One region of the Paenibacillus sp. YAE3 genome, then DNA from elsewhere that is predicted to be linked to it. Evidence: riboswitches for the same ligand, from Rfam matches in the RefSeq annotation. Region 1 holds a riboswitch; the other holds the start of a gene.
The links. Region 1 has a riboswitch for S-adenosylmethionine ahead of metA (homoserine O-acetyltransferase MetA). Riboswitches for the same ligand answer to the same signal wherever they lie in the genome.

Region 1 (4,625 bases):
GGGAGGTAGTAAGATGCAGACCGTATTCATGAACCGAATGGTGAAGGAAAGCAAACAAGGGGGAAAATGGGCCGAAGTATGGATCGATGAGGGGGAAGGCGTCTGGAAGCTTGGCTGGAGGGATGTGGAAGGGGGCGGCAGCGTATCGGAACAGACCTGGTATGAAGGCGGTTCATGGAATGAGATGCTCCATATATACCGCCACGGTCTGGCCGTGAAATTGGGCGAGGGTTTCCGTCCGGTCATTGACGGCATCTTTCACGACGAAGAGGAGCAAAAAGGAAAAAGCCAAAACGCGCAAAAGCTGTATTGCTACAGCGAGCTGAACTACGACGAGGAGCTTTACAACGAGCTGTGCGCCTGGCGGCGCAAAAAAGCGGCGGCCGAGCGAAAGGCACCTTATTTTATCGCAACGAACCGGCTGCTGCGGCTGATCGGCACGTTCGTGCCGATGACCTTGGACGAGCTGCTGCAGCTGCCCGGCGTCGGGGACAACAAGGCGGCGGAATACGGCGCGGAGCTGCTGGAAATAACAGCAGGGCGTAAACGCAGCCACGGCTTCCCGCTGGATTGGGTGCAGGACGAGCTGGACGAGGCGACCTACGAGGCTTGGGTATACAAGCAGAAGGAGCAGAAATATAAGCAGGATCTCGATCGATACCGGACCAAGCAAATGCTGCTCCAAGGCATCCAAAACGGCAAAAGGCTTGAGGCAATGGAGCAGGAAACCGGCTTGACGAGACGGGAGCTGGTGGAAGCGCTGGAACAGCTGGAGAAAGAAGGTTACGACGCCGAAAGCCTGATCGCCGGGGAACTGCAGGAAATGCCGGAAGCGGAGCAGGAAGAGGTGTGGAAGGCTTTCGAGGAGCTGGGGGACACGCTGCTGAAGCCGGTCATGCACCGCGTATACGGTCAGGAAGCAGCGGCGGGACCGCTGATGGAGCTCCGGTATGAACGCCTGCGTTTGATCCGGATCCGGTTCCGGAAGGAAACGGGCAGCCGCCGGCATGCGGGATAACCTGCAGGTCGCGGGCTCCGGGCGTTAGGTGCGGCGATAAACGGAAGAAGACGCGTGGGGCACGGAGCGCGGGGACAATGCCGGGATGACGGGCCGTACCGCGAATGAATACGGATCACTGCTTCTTATCCATGCCGCTTAAGACGCAAAAAGGACGAAGATGCTTTACGTGCACGTGGAATGCAGCTTAAGCCAATCTTCGTCCTTATTCTAAATCGACCGTCTTTCAGATCCAGTCCTTCTTGCGGAAAATCAGCAGCATGCTGACGGCGAGCACGGCCATGATTCCGATTACGACAAAATATCCGTAAGCCGTATGCGTTTCGGGCATGTTGTCGAAGTTCATGCCATAGATTCCGGTAATGACCGTGAGCGGCATGAATATGGTCGTGATGGCGGTAAACACGCGCATGATTTCATTCGCGCGGTTGGCGATGCTGGACTGGTAGGCTTCGCGAAGGTTGCCCATCAGATCGCGGAACGTATCGAAGGTTTCAGAAATTTTGACGGCATTTTCATAAATATCGCTAAAATATTTTTGCAGCTGATCGTCGATCAACCGAAGATCCCGTTTATTGAGCGTATTGATCAGTTCTTTTTGCGGTCCCAGCACCTTTTTCAGCCACAGGATTTCGCTTCGCAAACCGATGATTTCGTTCAGGTGCGATTTTTTCGTGTGCATCAGGATATCTTCTTCCAGCTTTTCGATTTTGGCTTCGATCCGGTCGCCTACGGTGAAGTAGTTGTCAACGACAAGGTCGATCAGCAAATACAAAAAGCGGTCGGGGGTGCTGACTTCCTGCTCCCATAAAATCGGCTTCAGGGAACGCAGCTCGTGAATTTTTTGTTTGGTCACCGTGATAATAAAATGGCGGCCCAAAAAGACGTTCAGCGCACGCAGGAAAATTTCCTCGTCATCGAAACGGATGGAATTCACGACGATAAAATAATGGTTTTCGTAAATTTCGAGTTTGGGGCGCTGTTCCTCTTCGCTCAAGCAGTCTTCCACCGCCAGATCGTGAAGGGAAAATAAAGGCTGCAAAAGCGCCAGATCTTCCACGTCCGCATCGATCCAATAGAATCCTGCAGGCGGGGCAGTCAGCGTGGTTTGGATGTCATCGATCGGGCTGAAAACGCCCTCGTTTACCAACCGGATTTTCATCTGATCTCACTCCTTTATCCCGACATGCGGCGCATGTTCAGGAAACGCTTGTTTAGGGCATAGGAAAGAAATCAGCGTTGCCGGTCGTTTTTTTCGGGGAATTAAAAGAGGAATCCGCGGTAGACAAAAGCGAAAACTTCCCTGCGCCGGCAAGCCGATTTCAGTTCTATGCGGTTGTGTTCATTTGCATTCAGCTTCGGGCTCGGGTCGCCTTCCATCTCATGTCACCTCTTGTTTTAGGTTCAAACACTTGTCTAGTATAACGCCGGGCCATGGACCTTTCAAGAAAAAAATCGCGCCTGGCGCCGTCCTGTTACAGCGTATGACAAAGGCTGGAAAAACGTGTGGGCTCCTCTTGCGGCATTTGCCCGAAAGCTTCTTGACGAAGGATGGGATTATGATTTAAAGTAAGGAACAAGATCAAATAAAACTGAATACAGCGAAATCTTATCAAGAGCAGGTGGAGGGACTAGCCCAATGAAACCCGGCAACCGGCGCGAATGCGCACGGTGCTAATTCTTGCAGGAACGTGAAGCTGCTTTGCGCAGCGGTTTCTGACAGATGAGAGAGGCGTAAAATATAACGAACATGACCTTTCTCTATGCAGGAAGGTCATTTTTGTTTTATATGCACCTTGCTCCCCCGTATGATTTTCGCCACCTTCGAAAAGGAGTGTTGAATCATGCCGATTAAAATTCCGGATGCCCTGCCGGCCAAAGAAATTCTAAACGGAGAAAATATTTTCGTCATGGATGAGAGCAGAGCGTACCATCAGGACATTCGGCCGCTTCGCATCGCCATCCTGAACATCATGCCGACCAAAGAGACGACGGAAACGCAGCTGCTCCGCCTGCTGGGCAACTCCCCGCTGCAGGTGGAAATTACGCTGCTGCATCCGCAGTCGCACACGTCGAAAAATACGTCCGTGGAACACTTGGAGGCATTTTACAAGACGTTCGACGAAGTGCGCCACCGCCGTTTCGACGGGATGATCATTACCGGCGCGCCGGTGGAACGTTTGGATTTCGAAGACGTGTTCTATTGGGATGAGCTCGAGGAAATCATGGATTGGTCCAAAACGAACGTCACCTCGACGCTGCATATCTGTTGGGCCTCGCAGGCCGGCCTGTATCATCATTTCGGGGTGCCGAAGTGGGATTTGGCCAAAAAATGCTTCGGCGTGTTCCCGCATACGGTCAACCGGCAAAACGTAAAGCTTCTTCGCGGTTTCGACGAAGTGTTTTATGTACCGCATTCCCGCCATACGGAGGTCCGCCGTGAAGACATCGAAGGCATCGACGAACTCGAAATTTTGTCCGAATCCGAGGAAGCGGGCATCTATTTGGTGGCAACGAAAGACGGCAGACAGATTTTCGTCACGGGTCATTCCGAATACGACGCCTATTCCTTGAAGTGGGAGTACGAACGGGATATCGCCAAGGGCATGGAGATGGACATTCCGAAGCATTATTACCCGAATGACGACCCGAGCCAAACCCCGCCGGCGATCTGGCGCGCCCATGCAAACTTATTATTCTCTAATTGGCTGAATTACTATGTATATCAAGAAACGCCCTACGACATCGGCGAGGTCGCCGAAGTTTGGCCGCAGATCTAGGCTGTATACTTGAGGAGATTATGGGGGAAACCGACATGGAGAAAAGAAAAGCATTAAACATCGAAAGCCGATTGGCGCAAATCGGTTCGCAGGAGGATCCGGTCACGGGAGCCGTAAACTTTCCGATTTACCAGGCCACGGCGTTTCGCCATCCGAAGCTCGGCCAAAGCACGGGATTCGATTACGCACGGACGAAAAGCCCGACGCGCAAAGTTCTGGAGGAAGCAGCCGCTGAACTGGAGTCCGGAGACGCCGCTTTTGCGTGTAGCTCGGGCATGGCTGCTCTGCAAACGATTTTTTCCCTGTTCAAGCAGGGCGATCATTTGATCGTATCGCTTGATTTGTACGGCGGAACATACCGGCTGCTGGAGCGGATCCTTTCGAAATTCGGCGTCAGCGCGTCGTACATCGATACGAATGATCTGGATGAGCTCGAAAAATCGAGACGCCCGGAAACGAAGGCGGTCTTCATCGAAACGCCGTCCAATCCGCTGATGATGATTACGGACATCGAGAAGGTGGCTGCTTGGGCGAAACGCCATGAACTGCTGACCATCGTGGACAATACGCTGCTGACGCCGTTTTTTCAGCGCCCGATCGAACTTGGCGCAGACATCGTCATTCACAGCGCGACCAAATATTTGGGCGGACATAACGACGTGCTCGCCGGCCTGATCATCACGAAAGGAAAAGAGCTGTCGGAAGAAATGTTTTTCCTGCACAACTCGATCGGAGCGGTACTTGGAGCAAGCGATTCGTACCAGTTGATGAGGGGCATGAAGACGCTGGCGCTCCGGATGGAGCGGCACGAGAGCAACGCGATCGCC
Region 2 (4,625 bases), on a different contig from region 1:
AGGGACGGTCGTCACCAAAACCGATTCCGGGCTTGGATGCGGCCACGAATGGCCTTTATGCCACGGGCAATTCATTCCCGCGCACACGATCGCTTCGCTGATCGAATATTCGCACCGCCTGGTCAGCGGCTTGGCAGGGCTTACAGCGGTGGCCGTCGTCGCAGCCTTTTGGCTTTACGCCAAAAACCGCAAAGATCTGCGCGTCTATTCCGTGCTAACGCTTATTTTTGTGATCGTGCAAGCATTGATGGGGGCGCTCGCCGTCATTTATGACCAATCGTCCGCCGTGTTAGCGCTTCATTTTGGATTTTCGCTCATTGCTTTCGCCAGTTCGCTTATGCTTGCCCTCGGGGCCCGAAAAATGGACCGGGAAAAGCAAACGGATTCTCCCGAGGATCAACCGGCCGTTTCGCCCGGCTTCCGCACTTTTGTATGGTCGATTACGATCTACTCGTACCTTGTGGTCTACGTCGGGGCTTACGTCAGCCATACGAGCTCGGCCGGGGGCTGTTCCGGCTGGCCGCTGTGCAACGGGCAATTTATACCGACGCTCACGGGAAGCGTGGCCATCGCGTTTGTTCACCGGTTGGCGGCATTGCTGCTGTTGATCGCCGTCGTGGTCATGGCCATTTGCGCGTATAAGCTGCACCGGAACAGCAGGGAGATTCGAACGCTGGGAGGCGCCGCCGCCGTATTGTGCCTTCTGCAGGTGTTCAGCGGCGCGGGCATCGTGTACACGCTGGGCAACCCGGAGGTTTACATTTTTGCGGCGCTGCTTCATAACCTGCTCATTTCCTCGTTGTTCGGCGTCCTGTGTTACTTGAGCGTACGGGTATGGCAGCTCGGCAAAGAGCCCGTCGAACAACTGAAGCCTGCATCAAATGTGTAAGTGCAAGGCATCATAAACATTTGCCTAAAGCAAAGTCCGCGAGTTTCGTCTTCGAGGGCTTTGTTTGGTCTTATCAAGAATGTACTTATCCGAAACTATACGCCGGGAGAGAAGCCCATGCTGCGAACACTGCTTGGAGAAATGCCGCGCCAGAACAAGGGACTGATTGGGGAAGCCATGGATGCGATGCACCGCACCATCGGGCTGCTTCAAAAGGAAATGGACAAAAACGACGACCCGAGCCATGACTTCCGGAAGCTGGACATATGGACGCGGGGGCTGGTATCCTCATTGGACGAGCTGGAACAAAGCTTGTTTGCCGCCGCCTATTTCCGCAAATCGGTCAAGGCCGGATACGTGGACGACATGAACGTTCAGGAGCAGACGGAATATGCAAGATACGCCTATTTTTACAAAAACGGCTTTATCCGCGTCTTTTCGGTTTTGGATAAGCTCGGCACGGTGCTGAACGAACTTTTTGATCTGAATACGGCCAAAGTGAAGGAGCATTACTCGTATTTCACCGTCCTCCGCAGGCTCCGGGAACTGGAACGTTGTCCGGCGCTGGAGGGCGAGCTGAATTCCGTCAAAAACGAATACCGCGACGCGCTGAACGTGCTGCGCAAACGGAGGAACGCGGAGATTCATTACATGAATGCGGAGATGCAGGACGACCTGTGGCAGCGGCATCAGGGCCTGCATGCCAAGGTGGAGCTGGAGGACCTGGATCAGCATTTGGAGGATCTGCGGCAGGGGCTTGACATGGTCTGCAAATCGTTGATCGCGGTATACCGGTATGCAGGGAGACTGTGGTCCTAAAATCCAACAAATTTCCTTTTGACAAGAAGCGGAAAAGTGATTATACTGAATCACGTGAAAAAATAATATTGTTTGCATACATTTTTTCTTATCGAGAGAGGCGGAGGGACAGGCCCGATGAAGCCCGGCAACCGATTCGAGAAGCGGCCCGCGAGGCCAAAGTCCCGAATGACATGGTGCTAATTCCTACAACTGCAGGCGACCCTGCAGGTTGGCAGATGAGAAGAGGAAGCGACTTCGAATAGAAGAGCCCTTTTTGATTCCGTCAAGAGGGCTTTTTATTTTGTCTACTTATGTCGAAGAGCGGCAGTTTATTGATAGATTGGACGCAAGGCTTAAGCTTTAAGAAAGCAAGGAAGGAGAGCTTCGGATTGATTGAATTAAAACAAGTAACCAAAAGATACGGCAAAGGTACGAAGACGACGGAAGCTCTATCCGGCCTTAACCTTTCCATTAAAAAAGGAGAGATCTTCGGGGTCATCGGACATTCCGGCGCCGGCAAAAGCACGCTGATCCGCTGCATGAACCTGCTCGAACGCCCGACGTCCGGCGAGGTATGGGTCGATGGCGTGGATTTGACCAAGCTCGGCAAGCAGCAGCTGCAGACCAAGCGCAGGGAAATCGGCATGATTTTTCAGCATTTCAATCTGCTGAGCTCGGCAACCGTCTACGACAACATCGCGTTTCCGCTGCGGCTCGCCCATGTGGATAAAGCCAAAATCGCGGACAAAGTGAACGAACTCCTTCAGCTTGTCGGGCTGGAGGATCACCGCGACAAATATCCGGCGCAGCTGTCCGGCGGCCAGAAGCAAAGGGTCGGCATTGCCCGCGCGCTTGCCAGCGACCCGCAGGTGCTGCTGTGCGACGAAGCCACATCGGCTTTGGATCCGCAGACCACCGATTCGATACTCAAGCTGCTGCTTGACATCAACCAAAAATTCAACCTGACCATCGTCCTCATCACTCATGAAATGCATGTCATCCAAAGCATTTGCGACCGCGTCGCCGTCATTCATCAAGGCGGCATCGTGGAGGAGGGGGCCGTGGCCGAAGTGTTCCTGAAGCCGCAGCATCCTGTGACCCGCGAGTTTATCCTCGGCGAGGCGGGAGAATCCGCCCAGCTTGCGCTGCAGGCGCCGCATGACGGTTCGTCCAAGCTTTGCAAGCTTACGTTCCTGGGGGAAAAAACGTACGACTCGATTTTATCCCGGACGGCAAGGGAAACCGGCGTCGATTTCGCGATTTTGCAGGGGACGATTTCGAAGATTAAGGACATCCCTTACGGCCAGTTGATCGTTCGCCTGGAAGGCGAAGCCGGGCCGATCGAGGAAACGATCCGGAAGGTTCGGGACGAAGGTTTGGACGTGGAGGTGTATGACTGATGTTCGGTATTGATTTTTCGCTGCTGGATTGGAACGAAATCGGCGTAGCCAGCGCGGATACGCTGAAAATGCTCGTTTCCTCCGCGGTGTTTACGTTTATTCTCGGCCTGCCGCTTGGCGTGCTGCTGTACCAGACGTCGCGATCGAACACCGGTTGGGTGCGGATCGTCTACAACGTGCTGTCGGTGATCGTCAACATTTTGCGTTCCGTGCCGTTTATCATCCTGATCGTCGCTTTGATCCCGTTTACGACATGGATCGTTGGCGTATCCTATGGAGTGCTCGGGACGATTCCGCCGCTGGTGATCGCGGCCGCGCCGTTTTTTGCCAGACTGGTGGAGACATCGCTGCGCGAGGTAGACCGGGGCGTGCTGGAAGCCGCGCAGTCGATGGGCGCTTCCACCTGGCAGATCATCATGAAGGTGCTGCTGCCGGAAGCCAGACCGGGCCTGCTTGCAGGCATTACGATCACGGTCGTCACGCTGGTATCCTATACGGCCATGTCCGGCATGGTCGGCGGCGGCGGGCTTGGAGACCTTGCGATCCGTTACGGTTATTACCGGTACGAGAAGGAAGTCATGATCATTTCCGTGCTGTTTATGATCGTTTTGGTGCAGGTGTTGCAGATGGCCGGGGACCGGCTCGTCAAGCATTTTACGCGCAAATGATAGAAGGGTAATTCCATCCGAACCTTCGGATGTCGGGAGAGCTTCGGCGCCTGCATGTGGTTTCCGCTACAAAGGAAAGACATGCGCCAAGTTCTCCAATCATAAATCTTATTAAGTCGATCAATTAAAGGGGGATTTACAATGAAAAAAGGATTGTTTGCACTGCTCAGCCTCATTCTCGTGGTGGCGCTCGCCGCTTGCGGAAACAAAAACGCCGAGGAGAAACCGGCGGCAGGCGGGGAAAACAAAGGGACGGAAGCCAAAACCGTCACGTTGACGGTCGGAGCTACGGCCGTACCGCATGCGGAAATTTTGAAGCACATTCAGCCGGCGCTTGAAAAAGAAGGCGTAAAACTGGAAATCAAGGAATTTTCCGATTACGTGCAGCCTAACGTTCAAACGTTCCAAAAGCAGCTTGACGCAAACTTCTTCCAGCATAAACCGTATCTTGACGACGAAAACAAAACCCGCAACATGGATCTCGTCCCTGTCGTAGCCGTGCACGTGGAGCCGCTTGGCGCGTATTCCAAAAAGGTGAAATCCGTGGACGAAATCAAAGACGGCGCAGTCGTCGGCATTCCGAACGACAAAACGAACGGCGGCCGTGCGCTGAGCCTGCTGGCGAAAAACGGGCTGATCAAACTGAAACAAGACAACATGATTCAAGCCACCGTCAAAGACATCGTGGAAAATCCGAAAAACATCAAAATCAAAGAGCTTGACGCCGCCATGCTTCCACGCCAATTGGACCAATTCGATCTGGCGGTCATCAACACGAACTACGCGCTGGATTCCGGCATCGATCCCGTGAAAGAAGCGCTGTTCATGGAAGACAAAGATAATCCTTACGCGAACATTCTCGTAGCC

Region 2: another riboswitch for S-adenosylmethionine. It lies ahead of AC27KL_RS13805 (methionine ABC transporter ATP-binding protein); the one in region 1 lies ahead of metA (homoserine O-acetyltransferase MetA).

Annotation. Positions count from the first base shown of each region.
Region 1 is NZ_BAAIYF010000004.1:204,937-209,561, forward strand. Features, by position in the region: gene AC27KL_RS09610 (HRDC domain-containing protein) at 14-1,018, shown strand; gene corA (magnesium/cobalt transporter CorA) at 1,245-2,180, opposite strand; SAM riboswitch class I at 2,625-2,748, shown strand; gene metA (homoserine O-acetyltransferase MetA) at 2,863-3,798, shown strand; gene AC27KL_RS09625 (aminotransferase class I/II-fold pyridoxal phosphate-dependent enzyme) at 3,834-4,625, shown strand, end outside.
Region 2 is NZ_BAAIYF010000006.1:219,540-224,164, reverse strand. Features, by position in the region: gene AC27KL_RS13815 (COX15/CtaA family protein) at 1-889, shown strand, start outside; gene AC27KL_RS13810 (Cthe_2314 family HEPN domain-containing protein) at 1,007-1,708, shown strand; SAM riboswitch class I at 1,794-1,933, shown strand; gene AC27KL_RS13805 (methionine ABC transporter ATP-binding protein) at 2,080-3,090, shown strand; gene AC27KL_RS13800 (methionine ABC transporter permease) at 3,090-3,758, shown strand; gene AC27KL_RS13795 (MetQ/NlpA family ABC transporter substrate-binding protein) at 3,900-4,625, shown strand, end outside.